Regions from separate parts of the Paenibacillus enshidis genome, predicted to be linked through region 1. Evidence: riboswitches for the same ligand, from Rfam matches in the RefSeq annotation. Region 1 holds a riboswitch; each other region holds the start of a gene.

Region 1 (4,754 bases):
TGGTCGTTCCGGCCGGCCATCCGTTGACTGCACAAAGCGGCATGATCGGGATGGCCGATCTGCAGAGCCTGCCGATGATCACCTTCTCCAAAGGCACCTGGTACAGGCGGCTGACCGACGAATTGTTCCAACTGAGCGGAATCATGCCCGATATCCGCATGGAAATCGACTCCTTTGAGGCGATCGTCCGGCTGCTGCCGACCTGCAAGGCCGCCGCGCTGCTGCCGAAGTCTTATCTGCGTTCCGAGCTGCTGCTGGATAACGGCCTGGTGGCGCTCTATATTCCGGAGCTGAAGGAGACCCGGCGTACGACCTGCCTCATCTATTCCGAAACCGCCGAGCATGGTCCGGCGGCCAGACAATGGATCGGGGAAACCCGCGCCTCCTTTGCCGGCTACCGGATGGTGTGAGGTAAAGAGGGGGTTCCGAGACGCTCCGAAAACGAAGCATTCCTCCGATCGCTGTTGACCCTTCGGGCCAAAGGCGATCGCTGCGCTTCTCCGGAATTGCTTCGTTTTCTCCGCTGGTATCGTGCATACCCCTCTTACAAGAAAAGTAAGAAGAAAGGCCAAGGTCAGGGAAGACTCCCTTTGTCCTTGACCTTGTTTCCTATTTCTAATTCTTCATTAGCAGTCTGAGCAAAGTCGATGCTTTTAGGGAGCTTGTTATGGGTACTGTCAAATTTTGATCCTAGTCCTACCGGCGCTTTGGCAGCTTTTCGTTTCCCCGCTTAAAATTTCCTGTGACCTTGGCCATAATCAACTGTTCTTCTTGGCTGACGTTGGCATTGGCGATTCGCTGCAGGAATTTTTCGCTATCTTTTCCTTGCAAGATCATCACTTGTCTGCCTTGCCAGTATAGAATCACTTTTTGGTCCTTCGTGCTGCGGTAGGAAAATACCTCTTCCTCCAACCGGCCTCGTTTATCGATATTATTATCCAAGCTATTCCCACTTATTTTTTAATTAACACTTACAAAATGAGCAGAATGATTACTGATTAACCACTTCTTCCTCGAACCGGCCGATGTTATCATTTGTACCGATGATGACCATGATGTCATCACGGTGCACCTTATCCATGGCCGTCGGCGCAATCAGCACCCCGTTGCTGGTGTGAATGGCCACGATGCTGCAGCCGAAACGGGTCCGTGTATTCAGCTCAGACAGCGTTTTGCCGTTCAGGCATGCCGGCACATTCAGTTCCGCAATGGTGTAGTCCTTGGAAAGCTGCAGATAATCAAGCAAATTGGGGGTAACCAGCTGGTGAGCGACCCGTATGCCCATATCCCGCTCCGGATATACGATACGGTCCACCCCCAGCTTTTCCAGCGCCCTTCCGTGCAGCTTGGAGATCGCTTTGGCCACCACGGTCTTGATGCCCAGTTCCTTCAATAGAATAGTAGCGAGAATGCTCATTTGGATGTCGTCCCCGATGGCCACGATGCCGCAATCCATATTGCGGACCCCGATGGAACGGAGCAGTTGCTCATCGGTTGCATCACCGGCCACCGCATGGGTCAGATGCTCGCTCATTTCCTCAACGACATCTTCATCCCTATCGATGCCAAGCACCTCGTATCCCATTTCCATAAGCTGCAATCCCAGGCTGGAGCCAAAGCGTCCCAAACCGATAATCACGAACTGCTGAATCTTCATTGTTGATCTGTAACTCCCTTATCCAATAATCATTTTGCCTTCAGGGTGACGGTAAAGCTCTTTGTTCTGTTTTTTGCCCAAAGCATATGCGAGCGTGATCGGTCCGAGCCTGCCCGCAAACATCGTGAAGCTAATCAATATTTTGCCGATCACCGACAAATCGGGCGTCAGCCCCATGGAAAGCCCGACTGTTCCGAATGCAGAGGTCGTTTCGAACAGAATCATCAGAAAATGACGATCCTCTGTAGTCGTCAAGATCATCGTAACAGCTATCACGAGAAAAAGGGCGAGCAGTGTAATCGTGAGTGCTTTCAAAATACGATCCTGAGCCAGACGGTAACGGTAAATCACGATATCTTCCCTTCCGCGAATCATGGACACAACGGCTCCAGCCATGATCGTAAAGGTCGTCGTTTTGATGCCGCCCCCCGTTGAGCCTGGAGACGCGCCGATAAACATCAATATAATAATGAAAAACTGCGTGGCCTGACGGAGTCCCGCAATATCCAGCGTATTGGCGCCCGCCGTACGGGGCGTAACCGACTGGAACAACGATCCCAGGATTTTGCCTGACCAGGGAAGGCTGGCAAGCGTCTTCGGATTGGTGAATTCAAAGACGAAAATAACGAGCGCTCCTGCAATAATAAGAATAGCCGTCATCGTAAGCACGACTTTGGTATGCAGGGACAGCTTTCTTTTCTTGCGGTATTCCACCAGATCCGACATGACCACAAAACCGATACCGCCGGTAACGATCAAAAACATGGCTGTAAAGTTGACAACCGGATCGTTGACGTATAACGTCAGGCTGCGGAAATCGCCGAACAGGTCAAAACCCGCATTGTTGAACATCGAAATGGCATGCCACACCCCGAAATAAATAGCTCTGCCTACAGGCATGTCAAAGGACCAACGGACCGCGAACACTACGGCACACACTGCTTCTATGGTTAGCGAGTACAACAGCACCTTGCGGATCAGGGCGACAATACCCTCCATGGAGGTTTGATTCATCGCTTCTTGAAGAATCAGCCGCTCCTTCAGCGAAATTCTGCGTTTGAACACAAGAGCCAGCAAGGTAGCCATTGTCATGAAGCCAAGGCCTCCGATCTGAATTAACAGCGCGATGACGACCTGACCGAATACCGTGAAATGCGTGCCTGTATCCACAACGACCAGACCGGTCACACAAGTAGCCGACGTCGCTGTGAACAAAGCGTCAATAAAAGGCAGCGGCACCCCCGACGTATTGGAGATTGGCAGCATAAGCAGTCCTGCACCGAGCAAAATAATAAGGGCAAAACCGCTCACGAGAATGCGCGGAGGGGAAAGGCGCAGCCATTTCAATTTGGGAATTATCATTATACACCTCTAGAAAAAGTCATTAAAAAAAGACACCGGAAAACCAAGTGCCTGACCAGGTTCCTGCCTGCAGCCTACGAGGTTAGCTGACGGATTCGGGCCGCAGAAATCGCCCTATTCAGACCCGGCCCATGACCAGATGCGAAATTCACCCCAATTAAATGGTTCCCCCGTATTCATAACGAAATTCGGCTTGTATGCAATTGCAAACAAATTATAAACCTTCTCCTTGTACATCACAAAAGATGCTTTTCATGAAAAAGGCTCAAATAACGCCAATTCAGAGCAAAAGAAGCGTTCCAGCTCTCATGAATCCTACATTATTGTATTCTTTCATCTTTTTCATCGCATTTACACACGTTTATGAAGCGATGGCGGTCCTTTCATCCCCTTCCTGCAAAGGAAGGGAACTTCTCACGGAAAGATGTTAAAATGGTCCATATGAAGGAGGTATTAGATGAATCCCATAGGAAAACCGGTTAAATTAACCGCTGATTTCAAGAAGCTGAGCATCCTGGGCATCATCGGCCTCGCCGTGTTTCTGCTGCTGCAGGTGCTGCTGCCGGTTCTCGCATCCTTAAGCCAGAATCAGCCAGGGGAGGCAATCAGCAAACAGAAGGCTGTAGAGCGCGCAGAAGGCTTTGCCAAGTCCGTTTTGGGTTTTAAAGAGTCGGCAGGGGGAATGCCCGCTCCCGCCTATGAAGCACATTCCGAACTGTACGGGTATCTTTCCAAAGAGCAGCTTATCCCCGAATACAATCGGAAGTGGGGCGGGAAGTATCCTTACGAATTTTACCGGGTCAGCCTTCCCGACCCGGCGCAGGACCGCACCGTCATGGTTGATGTCGGTCTGCAGACGGGGAAGCCTGCCGGTTTTATTATTCAAAACGGGGACGGATTTTATAACAACACCGAGGCTCTTCCTGACGGTGAAACCCGGAGCGGACTGCTGCGGGCATACGAAGAAGGTATGCCGCTTGCAGATAAAAAGGCTTTGGCTGCCCCTTTGCTGAAGCAAATGGGGTATAACACGGAAAATCTAACCGCTGAGACCAGGGAAGGTGAACCCGGACTTACCTATTCGGACGAAGGAAGCAAGATCGGGGATGCTATGCTTCAGGTCAGACTGACGTTTGAAAACGGGGGTGTCCGCTCTCTGGAGTCCTCCTTTGCCGTTCCTTCTTCCCATACGGAATATGTCGATCAACAGACGAAGCTTGCCAACCTTTTGTACTATATCGGCTACATGCTGTTTTCCTTTGTGCTCGGTGTGCTTGCCGTGGTGTACAGCAGCTTGACCCGACGTCATACCTCGTTTACCCGCGGTATTATTCTGAGCTTCGTTTATTTTGCCATTTCGGTGCTGACTCTGCTCAACATGATGCCTTATTTGCAAGCCCAATCCGCCAATAGCGACATCCTGATCTTCGGCATCGGTCTGCAAATCATCTTTAATCTGATGATGGGAGTTATCATTTACTTCTCCTTTGTAGGAGGCAACGGGCTTTGGAAAACAGCAGGACTCAACCCGTGGCCGCGTGCAAAGGAGCCCGGATATGGAGTGTATGTGCTGCGCAGCATGGGCGCCGGATATGTGTGGGCTTTCATCCTGCTTGGGGTTCAGTCCGTCATCTTTGTCATTCTCAACCTGCTGATCGGCAGCTGGTCCACCATCGATGAAACGCAGTCGCCGTATAATATGACCTACGCCTGGCTGCTGCCGATCATGGCCTGG
Region 2 (4,754 bases), on a different contig from region 1:
CGCACCTTTGAAGGTTTTATTGTCGACGGCCCCGAGTATTTAACGGTCTTTGACGGAGATAGAGGGAAAGAGCTGGATACCGTGCGGTATGAGCCGGAACGGCATGATGACGGGCTGATGTGGGGAGATTACGCGATGGCCCGGATTGAACCCGGGAACCGGGTTGACCGTTTTCTCGCGGGAGTCGCCTATCTGGACGGGGTTCAGCCAGCCGCCATATTGGCGCGCGGCTACTACACACGCTCGACGATTGCAGCCTACCAGTGGGATGGCGAGCATCTGCGGAAGCAGTGGATTGCGGACAGCGGCTGGACGGTCATGAGCAATCCGTTCAATGACGGCCCGCACGGCAGGGACGGCACCGATCCGCAGCTTGGCACGCTGACGACCCAGGGGGCGCACTCCTTGAGTGTGGCAGATGTTGATCAGGACGGCAGGGATGAAATCGTCTATGGCTCGGCTACCCTGGATCACGACGGCAGCCTGCTGTACAGCTCCATGGATGAGATGCCTGAGCAGAGCGCAGCGCCGGGAACCACAGCCCGTCTGGGACACGGGGACGCGCTGCATGTTACGGATATTGACCCGGACCGGCCGGGACAGGAAATTTTCATGGTTCATGAAGGCGGAACCTATGCCCCTTACGGTTATTCCCTGCGTGATGCGGCCACCGGCGAGGTCCTCTATGGCGGCTACACCGGCAAGGATACAGGACGCGGCATGGTGGGAGATATCGATCCGGAGCACAGGGGGCTGGAGTCCTGGGCGGTTGGCCTATGGACGGCGGCCGGGGAGCAGCTCAGCAGCAGTATGCCGGGCACCAATATGAACATTAAATGGGCCGCGGACATGACAACGCAAATTGTGAACGGGGCGATTGACGTCACGCCGGTGATTGAAGACTGGAAGCGTGGTGTCCTGCTGACAGCCGATGGAACCTTGACCAACAACTACACCAAAGGAACGCCTTCACTTGTGGCGGATATTTTCGGGGATTGGAGAGAAGAAATGCTTGTCCGCAAGGCGGACAGCTCGGCGATCCGGATTTATCTGAGCACAGAAGTGACGGACCGCAAGCTGTACACGCTTATGCATGATCCGCAGTACCGGACCGGGGTAGCACGGCAAAATACGGCCTACAACCAGCCGTCATATACCAGCTTCTATTTTGCTTCAGACACGGATTGGGCGGATGTGCCGGTTTCCGTCTTCCATGCGCCCGCCGCGCTGAACGGTCTGCAATCCGCATTTGTGCAGTATCGTGCGGCCAAAGAAGTAAAAGGCGATCTGGCTTCCCGTCTGAACAGCACCCTGAAGCAGGCGCAAAGGCAGCTGGAGCAGGGGAATACCGGCAAAGCCGTAAGCTTGATGGAGAAATTCGCTTTCCAGATCAGCGGGAATAAAAAAGAGGAGCAGATTTCGCAGCGGGCTGCTTGGAGCCTCATCCGGTATGCACAGTTGTTTATCGGAACAGAGAAGAAATGATGTGAAAATCAGCTGAAAAACGAGGGTTTCAGCAGGCAGGCGGGCAAACGTTCCGCCTGCCTTTTTGGATTGCAGCAAATTTTTATTAGAAACGGGAATAGAAGTCTTTACACTTTCAGTCGGCCGGGTGTATGATTCAAATCGGTAATTTAAATATTTTCTTTGTGATGATTTTGCTTTTACCGCTGAATTTCCGCACAGAGCGGAAAATGGGGGAACCAAAGCGGCCAGCTTGTTCCGGCAGGAGAGTCGGAAAAGGCCTGGCTTGCAGGGGTGAATCGCGGAGGAGATTCCAAGGTCTCAGCCGCGTAGGGCGACTCTCTCGCCCGAATCCGACAGCTAACCTCATAAGCGTACAGGGAGAGGCAGCAAACCGACTAATATCCAGTCCATGTTTTATTGACATGTGGACCTTTGGAAGAAGCCGCGGGAAGCTACTTGGACGCCCTGGCTTCTTTTTTTTGTATCTTTGCTGCCCGAATATCGAGGAGGATCTAAATGCAAACCGAGACCATTCTCGTTGTTGCTCCTAACAACGATGGCCGAAAATTTGTGAAGCTGCTGCAGCATCACCATTTGCCCTTTGCGGTTCTGACGAACAGCGCTGTAAAAGAAAAGCAATTTGAAAAGCAAGGGGTGAAGCAAATTGTTCGGATCGATACGTCCATGACGGACAAATGGGTTATTCCCAAAATGACGGTGGGCCGTATTTTCATATTTGAGAGCAGTTTGAACCTCACCTGCCGCTACCTGCAAATCTGCAGATCATGGACAGAGCGGGAGATTTGCGTCATTACCCGGCAGCTGTTGCATCCGAGGGGCGTTTACCAGCGGATGGGGGCGAACCGGGTGATTTATACCAAGACAGGGGAAGTCGGATTTATTCTCCAATGATAAGCGACGGGTGACGGTATTTTTGTAATATAATATACCAATAAAAGGAGAGCAGACTGCCTGAACAGGGCTCACACGAAGAACTGGTGGCGAAGGACGGCTTCTATGCGGGACTGGTTAAAGGGCAGGCTTCCTGAAGGATGCAAAAAGGTGTGGGGATGGGCACTAAGATTTGTTCAGAATTCGTTCAGAACCGTATGTTACTTTGGGATGTAAAAAAGATATTACTACATCCAAAGGAATGATTGAGATGAGTGAACGGAAGAGGCGGCAGACAGCCGAAAGTCATCCGGATTCCATGGATCATCATCTGATCCAGATCACTTCATTACATCGGCAGCTCAGATTTGTAAAAGATAGTGAATTAAAGAAACAAATGCATCTCGCCGGACAAAGCAGAGGAGCGGGAGCCGGAAGCTATCAGCATAAATACATGGTGTTTGCGGCAGCGAAGGAAGCTGTCAAACGGGTAACAGGACTTGAACTGCACGAACTGCAGATGACTGCAGGCTGGTGGATGTCCGAGGGGAAAATTATTCAAATGGCCTCCAACGAAGAAAGATTGCTCGCCTCGGTTCTGGCATGCGCTTGGCGTGCCCTGCCAGGGCGCGGGGTGCACATGATGTCGACGGACAATCAATGCTCCTGGAGGGATTATAATGTGTTATATCCGGTATACACAATGCTTGGTCTCACCGTAGGCTGCAATCTTGCAGGCGCGTCAGCGGAAGAGAAGCAGCAGGCCTATCTCACGGATATTACCTTTGGCGATTTCCGGGAATTTGCAGCAGACTATTTGCTCGATCATCTGACCATGAATGCAGGCGAACGTATGCAGACGTTTAATGCCTGCGCGGTCATCGACAATGTCGAGCAGGTGCTTGTTCATCATCTGATGACCCCGATCACTCTTTCGGAACAGAGCGGAGCAGCGGAGCAGATGGTTGCAGGCGCGCATGCCGAAATATCGGTGCACCATTATATGCAGCAGTACGGGAGTATTGCGGGCATGACAGACCGGATTGGCGGAGAAGCCGCCCTTTTGCAGAGGGCTTATGGTCTGGATACGGTGATGTTGCCTGCTTCAGATTTGAGAAAAAGGTCCGTGACGGAGGAAGTCATCGGATATCGCCGGGAGAAGGCCTCCTTCAAGCTTAGCGGAACGGATGGCGGGCCGGCGTCCGGTTCGGCGGAAAGTTTGAGAACGGCGGGTTTGAAATGTTTGGTGAAAAGGGATTCCGGTGCAGCAGAAGTTTCCAACCGGGGAGTGGCCCGGCCGAAGACGGCAGAAGAACACCGCATGCTGATATGGCAGCCTGATGGGACACGCTGGGAAGAGGAATGGCTGTATGTTACGGAAATGGAACGGATTGTGCATACTCACCGGCAGCTTGTGTATGAGCGGCGTGATCAAATGTGGGAGAAGGCCAATATCAAGCATATACTGAATACCCATGTATCTGCAACGATCACTGAAATGGATACTATATATCTGGAGAAGATGCGAAACTGGTTGTTGACGATCGGTCAGGGTATGCTGGAAGATGACCATCTGCTGCTGCAGGGAAATGCTTTTGACGTTCAGGAGCTTCAGCAGGTCTGGTCGGATATATGGCAATGCCTGCTGAAGCGGCCGACGATGAGCAGGCATCTTCTGAGCTGGAGTCATAAATATATTCAATTGCTGGACAAATACTGGGCCAGGTATATGGAAGGCGCAAAGGAGCTGCGGCGGCAGGCCGGAATTGGCGAGAACGGCAGGGAAACGATGGTTCAGGCCTATCATGATGCCTGCTCGGAGCTGTTTCTGCGGATTAAAGCCGATTGGAGAACGGAGTTCACCAACTGGTTTTTAAGCGAAGCATTGCCTGCATTTACGGCCGTGCTACCGGAACAGCCGCTATGTGGCTCAGGAGCCACCTGAACGTTCAACATTGACCTAGGTCAAAAAAATAGTCTGAATTCCCTGGAAAAAGGAATTCAGACTATTTTGTTTTCATCTTTCTCGTCGTCATTGATCTTACGAATTTCCTTTCTTTTCTTCCTGGACTTTTTAAAACGGTGTCTAACCTGATTCTCGATATTTCCGGAATTATTCTTCGATGAATAATCGTTAATTTACCCAATATTGGATTGTGATAAAATCAAGTTTGATTAGATAAATTTATTTTTTGTATGATATAATTCATATATATAAGAAGTCCAAGGAGTTGATCGATGTGGATCATGTTGTTAAATCAGAAAGCGAAATTCGCACAAGATATCAAATAACAATACCCGAGGATATAAGAACGAGGGCAAAACTTAATATTGGCGATTCATTACTCTGGCAGTACGATGAAATAAGTCAGGAGATCATTGTTATGCCAAAACCA
Region 3 (4,754 bases), on a different contig from region 1:
CACCGGACCGGTGCCTTTCCTCCGTTGCATTGATATCCTCCATAAGCACATCCCGTACGAATTCCTGATCATTGCCGTCAATAATCATCCGCATTCCGCTGCGCAGAAAGGCGTTGTCGATCTCTTCCACCTTGGGCTCAAGGGCGAGCAGACCTTCACGGCGGGTAATGGAGGCCCATTCCATAAATGTAGTGATCAATTGCTGGCGGTCAGGCAGCTTTTGCTCAGTGAAAATAATTTTGAAAAGCTTGGGTACTCTCTTCATGTCCGACATCGGGAAGGCCATGAATACACTGGCGGCTGTGCCTACAAAGATAATCATGTAAGCTGCAGGGTTATTAACCAAATTGACGACAGGCGCCCCTTTGAGGATCATGCCGACAACCAGGGATATGAGCCCGAGTGCAAGTCCTATAATTGATGAAATTTGCATTGTACACCTCGTCCATGAGAAATTGGTAGAACATCCGGTCCGGCCAGGGGACATCCTTGCCCTCCAACGTATTTTGGTGAAACGGACTACCATATTTATCGACAAAAGCCCCTTTTTTTTTTAGGGGGATTTCACGGTATAATGAAGACAACGCTGTTAAATGACAATTTTGAGAACAGGATTCCAAATCCGGAATGGAGAAGAGTGGAGGGCTCACATGGGTGTTAGGCATGGAAGAGAATATGAACTCATTCTGAAGGAGTTGACGGACGCAGTAGGGCGTATTCCGGACAGTTACCTTTTTTTTGAAATGGAAGAGGAGGAATGGGAGCGTCTGGAGAGTGCGGAACGAGCTGAGGTTCAGGAAGCGCTGGCCGAGGATCTCTTTTACGCGCTTGGAGAAGAGTCTGTTATTACGGTCGGGAGCGGTGTCATCATTCATGACCGAAACCGTTACCGGATCGACATTCTGATCGGTGAAGAGGAGCTGACCTTCGTATCCCTCGTATAACATAGCCATTGGATTTCTCAGCGAAGCCATGGTAATATGAACACGGTCATAAGGGCTGGCCCCAATAACATCAGGAACGGCTTCCGTATCACGGAGAGGAGCAGGAATACTATGCCTTTTACATTAGAAGAAATAGAGGCTCATCTGGAGAGATTAGAGGGCTGGGAGCTAGAGGAGGGACGCTGGATTGTTCGGAAATACGTCTTTTCCAGCTTTATGAGAGGAATCGCATTCGTGGATGAAGTAGCCGGTATTTCGGAAGCATTCAATCACCATCCGTTTATTACCATTGATTACAAGACGGTTACGCTGCGCCTCACCTCGTGGGATGAAGGCGGGATTACAGCAGTAGATATAAAAGAAGCACAGCAGTACAATGAAGCATTCGAACACATGCGTTCGGAGGATTAATCCTGGATTAACCTTGCAACGGCAAATCAACGGACCGCAATAAGCGATCAAATAGCAAACGCCCTGGGTAGAGCTAAGACTCTGAATCCAGGGCGTTTGGTATAGGGTCTGCGTCTTCCCCGCTATTGTAGACCATACAATAAAAAGGCTTCATCCCGTCCGGAGTTTGCCGCTCATAGGCATCGGTAATGCGAAAGCCTGCAGAACGGTAGGCCCTGATGGCCCGTTTGTTCCAGACGAGGACTTCGAGGTCGATCTCATTTTGCGGCGCACGGCGCCTGGCTTCCTCAGCGATAGCCCGGACAAACTCCGCACCGTGTCCATGACCGCATAATTCCGGCCGCATTCCGAGCCCAAGACGGGTCACCTCTTCCATGGGAAAATATTGGGCAAACCCGCATAGGCCACCTGACTCATCCAATACAGCGACATATTGGGAGCTTCGCAGCTCCGGGTTGGCAAATTCGATGTCGAGAGCCTTCATCTGCTCCCAAGGCAGCCAGCCATAAATGTCATAGGGCGGTTTATATTTCCACTCACTTATGGCAGCTGCCTGCTCTTCACTCATCGGAACGATCTGATAGCTTGTTGATTCGGCGGACATATTTTTCCCCCTTACGTATCCCTTCTTAAAAAGGGTACTTCGGTTAAGCCTGTTTGGCAACAAAAAAAGCCTCAATTCCGGCGGGAATCGAAGCTGCTGAAGTTATGATGTAAATAATTTCTAATCAAGGGCAACAGATTCGTAAGTGGATGTACTCATGACACGTTTGGCACCAAGGTATCGATCAGCGTAGTAGCTTTCGCCCAACGAACTGACGGTGACACCACGTGATGAGGAGGAGTGGGCAAATCTGCCGTCACCTACATAAATCCCTACATGAGAAACTCCTCTTCCATTCGTGTTGAAGAATACCAGGTCTCCAGGTCTCATTTCATCCCGCGAAACAGCGGTTCCCGCTTCGAACTGGGTGGAGGATTGGCGGGGAAGATCAAGCCCAAGCTGGTCAAATACATAACTCGTAAATCCGGAACAGTCAAATCCGCTCAGCGTGGTGCCGCCTGCTCTATAAGAGGTGCCTTTGGCATCCTGGATGACCTGGTCCATTTTGGAGTCCGCATACACGCTTCCAGCGCCGAATGAAAGGCCCGCGAAGGCGATTGCTGCACTCATGGCTGCGATAGCTAGCTTCTTTTTCAAAAAAATACAAACCCCTTCCAACGCCTGCGAAGTTAGCTTAAGGGTTCGGTAGAAGGCTCCCCTATGATCCCTCTGATGCGAGATCAATTCACCCAAAACTGGTTCCCCCGCTTCCCGGTGCCGGGAATTCGGCTTTACTAGATGTGCACCTTGAAGCATATGATCGTTCATGAATAGGTTGTCTAAAAAGGTTACAGCAATAATTACAAAGTTGTTACTATCAGTTCACAGGGACTATTGTAACAAAGGAAGCATAGTTTGGCAAATGTTTCATAGCAAAAAGCTGTAAAAAAATAGTCTCTGCTAAAACAGAGACTAAAAATATCGAAAGTACTATGTTAAAAGAATTTACATGAGATTATTTTCAGCAGACGCTGGCATCATTTTACTCCTTGGTGAACGAATCACAAGTAGTATTCCATAAATAATACTGTGCAGATGTGTGCCATATTGTAAAAAGTGAAGAAATGAAATGATAAGTCTGGTGAAGGATGAGTGCAAGCAACCCTGTCCACAGCCAGCCAGAGACGCTAAAGATAGAGAGCAGGACGATGACAGATGCTCCGAGCACTGCGGATATTCCGATGCCGGGGAGAATACACCGCATGCAGCAGGCGAGCGAGAACCATGCGCCCCTCCCGCTGATCGTTCCGAACTGCATGTACATCACGCATTGACGGATGAGCCAGGCCAAAATGCCCCATAAAACGATGTAAGGGAGAAGGTGGACGGCGGCAAGAAGCGGTTCTTGCAGCGAACCGGACAGAGTCTGCAGCAGACGCGGTACAATCCAGTACCCGGGAAGCAGCAGAAGGCAGGTTTCAACCGTGTAATATAAAAGGGACGAACGCCAGAACAGACGGATGCCGGTGAGAAAGGAGCGCCGCCCCTGCTGTCTCTTCATATGCAGGCTGTAATATACACCCGCCCGGACCAACGGGGTCAGCAGCATGCGCAGCACGATGACCGCAAGCAGAACCCACAAATACAGATGGACGGAAGAGCTTTGCGCCAATGCAATCTGGCTTTCCATCCAGAATAAGGTCCGGTTGAGCTCGCTCTGGCCGCTTCCCGGATAGCGCAGCAGCAGAGGCACGATACCCGATTCAGTGTACTTATAGTTGAATACTCCCCAAGCAAGACGGTAGATAAACAGCAGAATTACGATAAAAAAATGCAAGCGGACGAGCGTCCAACCCTCTTTGACAGAATTCATCACCTGCGGACACCTCACCATGACAGACTTCTAATCAAAGCTTCAGCCAGCCTGGTCATCCCCAGAAGCCAGCGTGTTTCGGTTTTCTCCGGCAGCTCAGCCAGCAGTGTGTTATTCAGGTGGTTGTTCTCCAGAGGGATCGTATGAAGAGGATCAATGACCACCGAGACTGCAGGGGACCTGCTTTGAAAACGGTAGGTTACCTTCTGCTGTTTGCCGTCCCATGTCTTCTGTATGCTGCTTTTATCCTTGAATGCTACTTGGATAGGTACGGCCGGCACGTCGCCGCCCTTTTTGGACACGGTAACGGCAGACTCGTACATGCCATTCTCCAGCTTGCGCAGCTGAATGCTGTCTACCGCAAAATCAGCCATTTGGCTGCCATATACGTACTGATTGAAATAGGGAGACCATGAACGGCCTGTCACGCTTTCCACTATACGCTGAAAATCGCGGGTGGATGGATGCTTGAAGCGGTATTTCCGCACATAGGAACGGAGCAGGGTGTCCATTTTGGTGCTCCCCAGCTGTTGTTCCATCCCGAGCAGCACCAGCTTGCCGCGCAGGTAGGCATTCTGCGCATAGTGGTCAGGCGAGCTGTATTTCCACGCTTCGCGGGTCAACGACTGAGGAGCATAGACCTGTCCAGACTGCAAAGGAATATTCGGGATGAGACCGTATTCCTGTTCCATTAATTTATCCTCCGCATAGGATGTAAACCCTTCGTCCAGCCACGGTTCCTCAAATTCATTGCTGGCCACGATGCCGTAAAAATATTGATGGGCGATTTCATGCACCACGGTCCGCTCCAGGTTATATCCTGGTGTAGCATCGTCAGCCCCGAAAGCCGTAACCAGCGTCGGGTACTCCATCCCGCCGGCGCCGTTTGCGTTTTGCGGAGGAACGACGATGGACAAGGTGGAGTAGGGGTAGGGCCCGTACCATTTGCTGAAGCTGTCCAATGCGGCCTTGGCTGCATACA
Region 4 (4,754 bases), on a different contig from region 1:
TGGCTCCAAGCGCCGCACTGTTTCTTCTTGCGGCCGCAATGATCGGGATCGGATCGGTGGCAGCGCAGATTTTGGTGCCTTATGCGGCCCATCTTGCCCCTGACGAAACCCGCGGGCGTGTCGTGGGAAATGTGATGAGCGGCTTGCTGCTCGGCATTATGCTTGCACGTCCGCTGTCCAGCATGGTCGCTGATCTGCTGGGCTGGCGTTCTGTATTCGTCTTATCCGCCGTACTGATTCTTGTGCTGGCTCTGGTTCTGGCCAAGGCGCTTCCTGCCAGAAAGCCGGTGACAAACGAATCTTACTCCAGGCTCATCGGATCGATGTGGCATCTGCTGAAAACTACGCCAATCCTGCGGCGCCGGGCCATTTATCATGCTGCTGTATTTGGGACCTTCAGCTTGTTCTGGACGACGGTTTCGCTCTTACTGACAGGGCCTGCATTTCATTTTTCGCAAACGGAAGTGGCACTGTTTGCCTTAGCGGGAGTATCTGGCGCGATCGCGGCACCGATTGCCGGCCGTCTTGCGGACCGGGGTTGGATTCGGCCGGCAACAGGGCTTGCTTTGGCTGCAGTCATCATTTCACTGGCTCTGCCTTTCATGGTTCATACCCGTTCGGTGCTTACCGTAACCATATTAGTCTTTTCTGCGATTCTTTTAGACATGGGCGTGTCGGCTAATCTGGTTCTCAGCCAGCGTGCGATTTTTGCCCTTGGAGCCGAGGTGCGCAGCCGGTTGAACGGCTTGTTTATGGCTATCTTTTTTGCAGGTGGAGCCCTGGGCTCTGCAGCGGGCGGATGGGCTTATGACCTGGGGGGCTGGAAGGCGGCGTCCGTCATAGGCATTGCCCTGCCAGCCATGGCACTGATCTATTATTTTACGGAGCGCCAACAGGTTCAAAAGGCTACAGCATCAAAATAATGTATACCCCCGCCAAAACAAGATACAAAATGGAGTAGCGGCGGTCGGTCTTCCAATCCCGGGAAGCCATGGCTATAAACAGGACGAACAAGGCATAGGGTGTTATGTTATATTCCACAAAAAATAGTGCGCAGATCAGTGCGATCAGTACAGCTCCTACAATTACGTTGTACCAAAGGGGATATCTTTTCATCAAGATCAACTCCCGTCGCTTGTTAAATCTATATTAACATAAGATTAACACGCCTCCGAAAGAAGTCCGACTCCGATAATAATATGGAAGCATTCAACCGGTTGAAGGAACTGCCACGACCGGTTTTTTACATGCCATCTTGACGGTGTTTTCCTCCAACCTGCGTGTAATATGTTTCTCGATTCAGCTAACTATGCATTACGTGTTTACATTTTTGTTTCTTTTGTGTTACTTTTATGGACTTCTTTTTTTAGTGATATATAGCCATTTTATCTTCGATCTATAAGGGTATTTCTTCCATTGACAAAGAGCATTCGGGTATATTACTCTGATTAAGGTTACAAAATTTTAATATTTGCCGAATTTCATTGTGTTTGAAAACGGGGGAACCATTCCGGGTGAATTATTCTTGTACATAAAAGAGTAAAGGGAACCTTCTACCTAACCCTCAGCTAACTCCGTAGGCGTTGAAGGGAGAACATTTTTTTGAAAAAAGCGATATTGTCGATTTTTGGAGCTGCCGTACTGTTTACATCCGGGGCTGCCACTACACATGCCAGCGAAGCACAAATCAACAGCTATGTTAGTCAGGTTGCAGGCACTCCATACAAATATGGGGGCACCACAACTGCAGGATTCGATTGTTCCGGTTTTATTCTGTACATATTCAACAAGTTTAGTTTGGACTTGCCCCGCACTTCCCAACAGCAGGCTAACGCAGGTATAGCAGTCGCCAAAGAAGATCTCCGGGCGGGAGACCTGGTGTTTTTTAACACAAGCGGACGCGGCATTTCCCATGCCGGCATCTATTTGGGGAACAATCAGTTTGCCCATTCCTCAAGCAGCCAGGGTGTTACTGTCAGCAGCCTGTCGGAGTCTTATTATCAGAACAGATATGTAACTGCCCGCCGCGTCATCAGCCAGACAAGCTATGCCCAAATGGTGAGCGAAGCGCGTTGACGAAATGAAAGAGGACAAGCCTGAAGTTATTTTCAGGTTTGTCCTCTTTTGCTATCCGGTCATGCACTTTGCACAGATTGGGAATACTGCATTGACAATCCTCTCCTTCACTACATATAATAAATTCAAAACACATGAACAATTATTCATATATAGTTATTTGGCTGCCAGGAAGGGGAGGAGCCTCATGGGTACAGCGGTTGAAAAGGTGAAACGGGAGCTTATACTGGAAGGCCTGGACTGTGCGAATTGCGCCATGAAGATTGAGAACGGTGTGAAGAAGCTGGACGGGGTTATGGACTGTTCTGTTAACTTTGTAAGCAAGACACTTACGATGGAAGTGGACAAAACGCATGATCAGGATGTCGTCACAGCAGCCAGGAAAAAAGTGAATCAGTTGGAGCCTCATATTCAGGTCGTGGAGAAGGGGAACGGAGCTGCTGCGAAAGCGGCCATAAGCCATGTGGCTGCACAGAATGGTCATAACCACGATCATGCTCACGACCACAGTCACGGGCACAGCCATGATCATGGGGCGGGCAATACGAAACGCATGATCATTCGCTTGATTGCAGGTGCCCTTCTTACAGGAGTCGGGTTATTGTCACCTGTTACGGGAGTAGCGGAGTTTGCGCTGTTCGCCGTCGCTTATCTTATTGTTGGCGGTGACATTGTCCTCAGAGCTGTTAAAAATATCCTCAGAGGTCAGGTGTTCGACGAGCATTTTCTGATGTCCATCGCCACCATCGGCGCCTTTGCCATTCAGCAGTATCCCGAAGGCGTGGCCGTCATGCTGTTCTATCAGGTAGGTGAGCTGTTCCAGAGCATAGCTGTGAGCCGGTCGCGCAAGTCCATCAGCAGCCTGATGGATATCCGGCCTGATTATGCCAACCTGCAGATGGGAATTGAGACGAAGCGGGTGGCCCCGGAAGAGGTTCGTGTCGGTGATCTCATCATAGTGAAGCCTGGCGAGCGGGTCCCGCTCGACGGCAAAGTGCTGGAGGGCAGAACCGCCATGGACACCTCGGCTTTAACAGGCGAATCCGTGCCGCGCGAGGTCGAGCCCGGGGATGAGGTATTAAGCGGCTTTGTTAACAAAAACGGAGTATTGACCGTTGAAGTTGCTAAAAGCTACGGTGAATCCACCGTTTCCAAAATTTTGGAGCTGGTACAAAATGCAAGCAGCAAGAAGGCGCCGACGGAGCAGTTTATTACGAAATTCGCACGCTATTATACGCCGGTTGTCGTCATTGTCGCCACCCTGCTGGCCGTCGTGCCGCCATTGCTGATCAGTGGTGCCACGTTTTCCGAATGGGTCTACCGTGCTCTGGTGTTTCTCGTTATTTCCTGCCCTTGCGCGTTGGTGGTGTCCATTCCGCTCGGATTTTTCGGCGGGATCGGGGCGGCCTCCAGGCAAGGTGTGCTCGTGAAGGGCAGCAACTATCTTGAAGCCCTGAATGATGTAAAATATGTCGTATTCGATAAAACAGGCACCCTTACGAAAGGGGCCTTTACCGTGACCGGGATTTATCCAGCTAACGGGGCAACCCGGGAGGAGCTGCTCCGCAGCGCTGCTTATGCCGAGCTCCATTCCAATCACCCGATTGCCGAATCCATTCGCGCAGCTTACGGGCAAGAGCTGCAGGCGGCTGATGTTCAGGAATATAACGAAATCGCGGGCCACGGCATTCAGGTGCGGTTTGAAGGAAAACAGATTCTGGCCGGCAATGCCAAGCTCATGAACCGGGAGCAGATTCCTTTCGAGACACCTGAAGAACCGGGAACGGTCGTGCACGTAGCTATCGATGGGAGCTATGCGGGGTATATCGTCATTGCGGACGAGATTAAGGAGGATGCGGAACAGACCATCCGCTCCTTGAAAGAGCTGGGCATGAAAAAGACGATCATGCTTACCGGTGATGCGAAAGCTGTTGGTGAGGCCGTAGGCCGGAAGCTTGGTCTGGACGAAGTGCACGCCGAGCTCCTGCCGCAGCATAAGGTAGAGGAGATTGAGAAGCTGGACCGGCAAAAAGCACGCAGGGACAAAATTGCCTTTATCGGTGACGGCATGAATGATACTCCCGTACTTGCGCGGGCCGATGTCGGGATTGCCATGGGCGGTCTGGGCTCGGATGCGGCGATTGAGGCTGCGGACATCGTTATTATGACCGACGAGCCTTCCAAGCTGTTATCCGCGATCCATATCGCCAGACGCACACGCCGCATTGTATGGCAGAATATTTTGTTTGCCCTGGGGGTCAAAGCCGTATTTCTCCTGCTGGGAGCCTTCGGCATTGCTACGATGTGGGAGGCCGTATTCTCCGATGTCGGGGTTACGCTGCTGGCCGTGCTGAATGCCATGAGGGTGCTGCGAACGAAGGAATTAGCGTAAAATTTGCCTGAAAAAACGAAACACAGCGTCAACCCGGAGCCAATATGCACCGATTGATGCTGTGTTTTTTTACTGATGGGTAATATGCTGATGGGTTTGCAGAAAAATTTGCTCTACATGGGTATCGTCAAGTGAGTAGAACACCGTTTTTCCCACCTTCCGGCGTTTGACGATGCGTAAATTGCGCAAATAGCGAAGCTGGTGCGAGACGGCGGACTGCCCCATATCCAGCAGTACACACAGATCATGCACACACAGCTCCCGCTCAATCAGGGCGTAGATCAGC

What was found. Region 1 has a riboswitch for cyclic di-AMP ahead of ACE41H_RS10360 (TrkH family potassium uptake protein). Riboswitches for the same ligand answer to the same signal wherever they lie in the genome.
Region 2: linked by a shared signal. The riboswitch ahead of ACE41H_RS12365 (hypothetical protein) and the one ahead of ACE41H_RS10360 (TrkH family potassium uptake protein) in region 1 are both predicted to bind cyclic di-AMP.
Region 3: linked by a shared signal. The riboswitch ahead of ACE41H_RS20415 (C40 family peptidase) and the one ahead of ACE41H_RS10360 (TrkH family potassium uptake protein) in region 1 are both predicted to bind cyclic di-AMP.
Region 4: linked by a shared signal. The riboswitch ahead of ACE41H_RS22030 (C40 family peptidase) and the one ahead of ACE41H_RS10360 (TrkH family potassium uptake protein) in region 1 are both predicted to bind cyclic di-AMP.

The regions. Positions count from the first base shown of each region.
Region 1 covers NZ_JBHHMI010000007.1:82,592-87,345, reverse strand. The annotation lists gene ACE41H_RS10375 (LysR family transcriptional regulator) at 1-410, shown strand, start outside; gene ACE41H_RS10370 (hypothetical protein) at 697-942, opposite strand; gene ACE41H_RS10365 (potassium channel family protein) at 992-1,657, opposite strand; gene ACE41H_RS10360 (TrkH family potassium uptake protein) at 1,676-3,019, opposite strand; cyclic di-AMP (ydaO/yuaA leader) riboswitch at 3,076-3,223, opposite strand; gene ACE41H_RS10355 (CPBP family intramembrane glutamic endopeptidase) at 3,477-4,754, shown strand, end outside.
Region 2 covers NZ_JBHHMI010000009.1:53,384-58,137, reverse strand. The annotation lists gene ACE41H_RS12370 (rhamnogalacturonan lyase) at 1-1,485, shown strand, start outside; cyclic di-AMP (ydaO/yuaA leader) riboswitch at 1,659-1,853, shown strand; gene ACE41H_RS12365 (hypothetical protein) at 1,984-2,379, shown strand; gene ACE41H_RS12360 (DEAD/DEAH box helicase family protein) at 2,630-4,303, shown strand; gene ACE41H_RS12355 (AbrB/MazE/SpoVT family DNA-binding domain-containing protein) at 4,599-4,754, shown strand, end outside.
Region 3 covers NZ_JBHHMI010000025.1:30,177-34,930, forward strand. The annotation lists gene motA (flagellar motor stator protein MotA) at 1-433, opposite strand, end outside; gene ACE41H_RS20400 (hypothetical protein) at 651-944, shown strand; gene ACE41H_RS20405 (4a-hydroxytetrahydrobiopterin dehydratase) at 1,056-1,355, shown strand; gene ACE41H_RS20410 (GNAT family N-acetyltransferase) at 1,429-1,959, opposite strand; gene ACE41H_RS20415 (C40 family peptidase) at 2,080-2,556, opposite strand; cyclic di-AMP (ydaO/yuaA leader) riboswitch at 2,563-2,700, opposite strand; gene ACE41H_RS20420 (hypothetical protein) at 2,942-3,772, opposite strand; gene ACE41H_RS20425 (M1 family metallopeptidase) at 3,787-4,754, opposite strand, start outside.
Region 4 covers NZ_JBHHMI010000031.1:43,378-48,131, reverse strand. The annotation lists gene ACE41H_RS22040 (MFS transporter) at 1-923, shown strand, start outside; gene ACE41H_RS22035 (hypothetical protein) at 907-1,116, opposite strand; cyclic di-AMP (ydaO/yuaA leader) riboswitch at 1,463-1,598, shown strand; gene ACE41H_RS22030 (C40 family peptidase) at 1,603-2,076, shown strand; gene ACE41H_RS22025 (heavy metal translocating P-type ATPase) at 2,264-4,468, shown strand; gene ACE41H_RS22020 (ArsR/SmtB family transcription factor) at 4,538-4,754, opposite strand, start outside.